Methylocaldum szegediense: one gene and its partner. The main gene of each other region encodes a partner of the protein of the gene in region 2 in a complex. Links are inferred from orthologs where the notes say so. Each region holds a gene or a part of one and is shown on either strand. Other genes may lie near its edges.

Evidence for each region.
Region 1: the proteins of uvrB (region 2) and uvrD are in contact, whole or in part, in a crystal structure (PDB 7EGT), measured with the Thermus thermophilus proteins. The link is inferred for Methylocaldum szegediense from one-to-one orthologs. Residues at the interface, in WP_096411307.1 of Thermus thermophilus: Glu23, Leu25, Arg26, Asp27, Gly28, Glu29, Arg30, Phe31, Arg55, Glu326, Asp327, Phe328, Glu379, Ser382, Gln383, His398, Gly400, Arg401; in WP_096412145.1 of Thermus thermophilus: His654, Arg656, Phe657, Gln666, Asp668, Glu669, Lys680, Arg681, Leu682, Ser683, Lys685, Tyr686, Ala687.

The regions. Positions count from the first base shown.
Region 1 is NZ_OX458333.1:4,096,496-4,099,770, forward strand. What follows is about bases 258-3,209. They hold uvrD (DNA helicase II), read right to left. Parts: upstream 2,841-3,209; coding sequence 675-2,840; downstream 258-674. Other genes in these bases: QEN43_RS17785 (phosphoribulokinase), read left to right, coding at 258-641; QEN43_RS17795 (YgaP family membrane protein), read left to right, coding at 2,919-3,176. Also shown: more of QEN43_RS17785, read left to right, coding at 1-257. UniProt on the Escherichia coli protein: A helicase with DNA-dependent ATPase activity. Unwinds DNA duplexes with 3'-5' polarity. Translocates on single-stranded DNA with 3'-5' polarity. Initiates unwinding more efficiently from a nicked substrate than double-stranded DNA.
Region 2 is NZ_OX458333.1:3,414,851-3,418,154, reverse strand. Bases 276-3,256 are described here. They hold uvrB (excinuclease ABC subunit UvrB), read right to left. Parts: upstream 2,809-3,256; coding sequence 742-2,808; downstream 276-741. Other genes in these bases: QEN43_RS14665 (pyridoxal phosphate-dependent aminotransferase), read left to right, coding at 2,847-3,256; QEN43_RS14675 (hypothetical protein), read right to left, coding at 440-634; QEN43_RS14680 (transaldolase family protein), read left to right, coding at 276-414. In the rest of the region: more of QEN43_RS14680, read left to right, coding at 1-275; more of QEN43_RS14665, read left to right, coding at 3,257-3,304. UniProt on the Escherichia coli protein: The UvrABC repair system catalyzes the recognition and processing of DNA lesions. A damage recognition complex composed of 2 UvrA and 2 UvrB subunits scans DNA for abnormalities.

The DNA of each region.
Region 1 (3,275 bases), 680 kb from region 2 along the record:
AGTATTTGTTCCGGCAGTACAGCGAGACCGGCACTGGAAAGCGCCGTTATTACATCCATAACGAAGAGGAAGGTCAGCGTCTCGGAGGCTACAAACCGGGGACCTTCACGCCGTGGATCGATATTCCTGAGGGAACGGATTTGCTGTTTTACGAGGGTTTGCACGGCGCGGTGAAAAACGAGTTCGTGGATATTCCACGATACGCGGATCTCTTGGTCGGTGTCGTTCCCATCGTCAATCTAGAATGGATACAAAAAATCCACAGGGATACCGCAGAGCGCGGCTATAAGCCCGAGGATGTCACCGATACGATCCTCCGCCGCATGTACGATTATGTGAAGGTCATCACGCCTCAATTCTCCCAAACGGACATCAATTTTCAGAGGGTGCCTCTGGTCGATACCTCAAATCCGTTCATCGCCCGCGACATTCCCTCGCCGGACGAGAGCCTCGTGATCATCCGGTTCAAAAATCCGCGCAAGTTCAACGTGGATTTCCAGAACCTTTTGGCGATGATCAAAGATTCATTTATGTCCCGCTACAACTCAATTGTCGTGCCGGGTGGCAAGATGGGACTCGCCATGGAAATCATTTTCCGCCCCATTCTGGAGCGGATGATGGAAGAGAAGAAAAGTGCCTGATCAATCGTGAGGCTCGTGTCGATACGGTCTTTTTTAAGCCGGCTGTAAATTGGCGTAGGCAAGCATTAGCCATTTAGTGCCAGCCTCGGCGAAGTTCACCTGAACCCTGGCTTGGTTGCCTTCTCCCTCATACTGAAGAATTACGCCCTCGCCGAATTTCGCGTGCCGGACGCGCTGTCCGAGTTTATAGACGCTGGCACGCTCGCTCACGCCTGATGAAACGTGCGAGGACATCATCGGCCGTCCGATGCTTCCGCGCATGCGTACCTCTTGAAGATACTCGGACGGAATTTCCCGCAGGAACCGGGAAGGGCGGGGATAGGTTTCTTTGCCGTAGAGGCGGCGGGTCTCCGCGTAGGTAAGAAAAAGCTTGCGCTTCGCACGGGTGATGCCCACATAGCAGAGGCGGCGTTCTTCTTCCAGGCGCCCGGGCTCTTCCAAGGACTGCAGGCTAGGAAACAGTCCTTCCTCGAGTCCGACAATGAATACCAGGTCGAATTCCAGCCCTTTGGCCGCGTGTAGGGTCATGAGCTGCACGCAGTCCTCGAACTCGTCGCTTTGATTCTCTCCGGCCTCCAGTGCAGCATGGGATAGAAACTGGTCGAGTTTCGACAGTTCCATGTCCAGTTGCGGTTCGTATTCGAACTGGCGTGCGGCGTTGATCAGCTCGTCCAGGTTCTCGATTCGCGCTTCGGCTTGCTCGCCTTTCTCCTTTTCATAATGGGCGCGGAGACCGGAAGCCAAAACCACATGTTGCACCTGTTCCCAAAGCGTATGTTCCGCCGTGTCCCGGGCCATGGCTTCGATCAGCTGCAGAAAGCCGGTCAGTGGCGTTCGAGCTCGGGCCGGCAACGCAGAGTCGCGGCACAAAGCTTCGGCCGCCTGCCAGAGGGAGCAGCGCTCGGCGCGGGCAACGTCGCGGATCAAGTCGATTGTCTTGGCGCCAATTCCACGTACGGGCGTATTGACGACGCGCTCGAAAGATGGATCGTCGTGGCGGTTGGCGATCAGGCGGAGATAGGCGAGCGCGTCTTTGATTTCCGCACGTTCGAAGAAGCGAAGTCCGCCGTAGACCCGGTACGGTATCCCCATGGCCAGAAATTTTTCTTCGAACTGTCGGGACTGTGCGTTGGAACGGTAAAGAATAGCGGCGTCTCGACGGGCATTGCCCTCCTGAGCCCACTGTTTGATCCGCTCGGCGACGAAATAAGCCTCGTCCTGTTCGTTGAAAGCGGCGTATACGGAGATCGGCTCCCCGATGCCGCCCTCGGTCCATAAGGTCTTTCCGAGTCTACCCTCGTTGTTTGCGATCAGAGCGTTCGCCGCGTTCAAGATGTTGCTGGTGGAACGGTAATTCTGTTCTAGCCGGATGAGCCGGTGGCTAGGATAGTCTTTCTGAAAGCGGTGGAGATTTTCCACTTTGGCTCCGCGCCAACTGTAGATGGACTGATCGTCGTCGCCCACGACGAACAAGTTTTCGCGTTCCTGGGTCAAGAGTCGCAGCCATGCATACTGAATCCGGTTGGTGTCCTGGAATTCATCTACCAGTACGTGGTGAAAGCGGCGCTGATAATGCTCCAGCACCTCCGGCGTGTCGCGGAGAAATTCGTGGGCGCGCAGCAGCAATTCGGCAAAATCCACTAGCCCGGATCGTTCGCAGGTTTCCTCGTAGGCGAGATAGATGCGTTGCATCTGCTTTTGGTATGGATCGTACGATTCCGGGAGATGGCGGGCCCTGCGGCCTTCTTCTTTGTGCGCATTGATGAACCATTGCACTTGACGGGGCGGCCAGCGCGCTTCGTCCAGATCAAGGCTCTTGAGCACGCGGCGAATGAGCCGATGCTGATCGTCGGAATCAAGGATCTGAAAAGCGTCGGGTAGTCCTGCTTCCTTGGCATGACGCCGCAATAGGCGGTGTGCGAGACCGTGAAAGGTGCCGACCCATAGGCCCTGGGCGGAGATATTCAGAAGCTGTTCAATGCGACCTCGCATTTCGCTCGCGGCTTTGTTGGTAAAGGTAACCGCCAAAATTCCGTGCGGTGAAATACCCTCCATTTGCATGAGCCAGGCAATGCGGTGTACAAGCACGCGGGTTTTGCCGCTTCCGGCGCCGGCCAATACCAAGAGAGCTGGGGTAGGTGACGTGACCGCCTCCCGCTGCGCAGGATTTAGAGGACCGATGATAGGGGTAATGTCCATGATGCTATTCTAATCGGCTTGCGTGAACGATATGAAGCTTGCACAATCGCAATCTCTTTCTGAGAGAGGAGGTTAGCGATGAGTTTCGATATAAAAAAAATGACTAAACGCGAGCTTAATGTTGGGCTCAAGGATCAAAAAATTCGCTACGGCGTCGGCGCCGCACTGGCGCTGCTTTCGGTATTTCTGGCCAACATCCCGCTGTTGATTATCGGCGGTCTTTTACTGGGATCTGCCCATCTCCGTTGGTGCCCAGTTTATTCCGGGCTTGGCCGGAGTACAGTGGAACCAGGAGAAGAGCAATCCGGTTCCACCGGGCCTCAGACCAATCATTAGATCGCATTTCTTGGAACGGATTCTGTCGGTTTCAATCCAACATGGCGCAGGGAGGCGCCGAGTACCCGTCGCCTCAAACTTTTTATCTGTCAAGCTAAC
Region 2 (3,304 bases):
CTGCGGCCAAACGTGGGCTTAAAAATCCCGATGACCACCGAAAACCTGGCATTGGCTGCCAAATTCACCAGAGAAGGGGTCAAGGTGGGCATGACCGCAACTTATAGTGCGGCGCAAACCTATCTGACCTGCGAGGCGGGTATTGCCTATTCGATCGCTTATGTAAACCGCAGCACGCGCCTTCAAGGCGACGGAACAGCTCTGGTGTCGGAAATGCGGGCGGTGGTCGATGCCTGTAATACGCCGACCACGATTCTGGTGGCGAGCCTAAAGTCCGCGAGCGAGGTTGTGCAAGCGGTAATCGCAGGCGCGCATCACGTCACCATTCCTTTACCACTGCTACTCGAAATGGGCGATCACCCCTTGTCCGATCAAGCGATCGAGGAATTCGGACGTGCTGTCCGCAATGGCTGAAATTCGCGAGATTTTGGACAGACGATCATTCGCGGCTGCTATTTTGCCCGTCGGAGTTGGAAGCAACGGCCCGGGATTTCGCCAAACGTTCGCAAGCCTTCAGCGCGACCTGACGCAAGGCGTAGGTTCTGGCGAAAACGACTTTATCGTTCTCGCAGACCACGACGCGATAGCCATCCAAGGTCCAGTGCACTTCGATCGAGATGTTCGGCTTGACCATGGAAACCGATCCTCGATTTGCCAAAAGAAACAATCATAGCAGCGCAGGTCGAATTGTCTAAAAGGGTTTTCTGTTCCGCTGATCTCCTGTGATTGTGATCGCTTCGCCTATGTTCCGGCAAAGACTTCCGCCTGAATCCGGCGAATTTCGTCGCGCAGCCTCGCCGCTTCTTCGAATTCGAGTTCGCGGGCATGGGCGTACATCCTTTCTTCGAGTTGTTTGATCAGCTTGGCCGCTTCGGCCGGTTTCACCGCGCGGTAGTCGGCCCCCTGCTCCGCCACCTTGGCTAGTTTCTTCTTGCCGGTACCCGTCTGCAATGCCCCCGGAACCGGTACTTCCAAGATGTCCGTCACGCGTTTCGAAATGCCTGTCGGGGTTAGACCGGTCCGTTTGTTGTAGGCGATCTGCTTGGCACGCCGGCGCTCGGTTTCGTCAATTGCCCGTTGAATCGAACCGGTCACCGTGTCCGCATAGAGAATCGCCTTGCCGTGAAGATTTCGCGCGGCTCGGCCGATGGTCTGAATCAAAGATACGGTCGACCGCAGGAACCCCTCCTTGTCGGCATCGAGGATGGCAACCAGCGAGACTTCTGGAATGTCCAAGCCTTCCCGCAGAAGATTGATACCCACTAGTACGTCGAACTTGCCTAGGCGCAAATCACGAATGATCTCAACCCGCTCCACGGTATCCACGTCGGAATGCAAGTAACGCACCGCGATATCGTGCTCGAACAGGTATTCGGTCAAATCCTCCGCCATGCGCTTGGTCAGCGTCGTGACCAATACCCGCTCGTTGCGGGCGATGCGCTCGCGAATTTCCGAAAGGAGGTCTTCCACCTGGTTCAAGGCTGGGCGAACCTCGACTTCAGGGTCCACCAGGCCGGTCGGTCGTACCACCTGCTCGATGACCGCTCCGGAATGCTTGAGTTCGTACGGCCCCGGCGTTGCCGAAATGTAGATGCGTTGCGGCGCACGAGCTTCGAACTCCTCGAATCTGAGCGGGCGGTTGTCCAGCGCCGACGGCAGACGGAAACCATACTCCACTAGAGTCTCCTTACGAGAGCGGTCGCCCCGGTACATGGCGCCTAGCTGTGGAATGGTAACGTGGCTTTCATCGATCACCAACAAGGCATCGGCCGGGAGATAATCGAACAGGGTGGGTGGGGGTTCGCCCGGGGCGCGCCCTGACAGATAGCGGGAATAGTTCTCGATGCCGGAACAATAGCCGACCTCCAGCATGATCTCGAGATCAAAGAGCGTGCGCTGCTCCAACCGCTGGGCTTCCACCAGCTTATTCATGGACCGTAGCTCTTCCAGCCGGACCTTGAGATCGGCCTTAATCTGGTCCACCGCGTCCAAGATTTTTTCCCGCGGGGTGACGTAATGGGTCTTGGGATAAACGGTGTAGCGGGCGATGCGGGCGATGATTTCGCCGGTCAAAGGATCGAATAGTGATAGCCGTTCGATCTCGTCGTCGAATAATTCGATGCGTAGCGCCTCTTTTTCAGATTCTGCCGGGAACACGTCGATCACGTCGCCCCGCACACGATAGGTAGCGCGGCGGAGCTCCGTTTCGTTACGCGTGTACTGCAATTCGGCGAGCCGGCGCAGTATCGTCCGTTGATCGATCATGTCTCCGCGCACCAGATGCAGCACCATGCTGAAATAGGAAGCGGGTTCGCCCAAACCGTAGATGGAGGAGACGGTCGCCACGATGATAGTGTCGCGCCGCTCGATCAGGGCCTTGGTGGCCGAAAGGCGCATCTGCTCGATATGCTCGTTGAGCGAGGCATCTTTCTCGATATAGGTGTCGGAAGCCGGGACGTACGCCTCAGGCTGATAGTAGTCGTAATACGACACGAAGTATTCAACGGCGTTTTCCGGGAAAAATTCCTTCATCTCGCCGTAAAGCTGAGCCGCCAACGTCTTGTTCGGCGCCAGGATCAGCGTCGGACGCTGCACGGCTTGAATGACATTGGCGATGGTGAAGGTTTTTCCGGAACCAGTGACACCCAAAAGAGTCTGGTGTAACAAGCCGTCGCCAAGACCTTCGACCAATTGCCGGATCGCTTCCGGCTGATCGCCAGACGGCTTGAATTGACTGTGAAGTTTGAAACTTTTCCCCTTGGTGGGATGCAGGGGCAAGGTTTCATCGAGTATCATTTTTTGGGGCATAAAGCCTGACCCATTTGATCAATCTTCAATTCGACACGATGAACATCAAACTTTCCGACCGCGTACAGTCGATCAAACCCTCCCCTACCTTGGCCGTAACGGCGAGAGCGGCCGCCATGCGTGCCGCTGGCAAAGATATTGTGGGCCTCGGAGCAGGCGAGCCGGATTTTGATACCCCCGAGCATATCAAACAGGCCGCCATCAAGGCCATTCAGGACGGGTTCACCAAATATACGCCGGTCGGCGGCACGCCCAGCCTCAAAAAGGCGGTCGTGGCGAAGTTCAAGCGGGAAAACGGCCTCGACTACGACGTCAAGCAAGTATTGGTCTCTTGCGGTGGCAAGCAGAGTTTTTACAACCTGGCTCAGGCGCTTTTGAATCCGGGTGACGAAGTCATCATTCCGGCGCCGTATTGGGTGTCTTATCCGGATATGGTGCTTCTCGCGGGAGCCGTCCCCGTAATCATCGACGCGCCGCAGTCGCAGAAGTTCAAAAT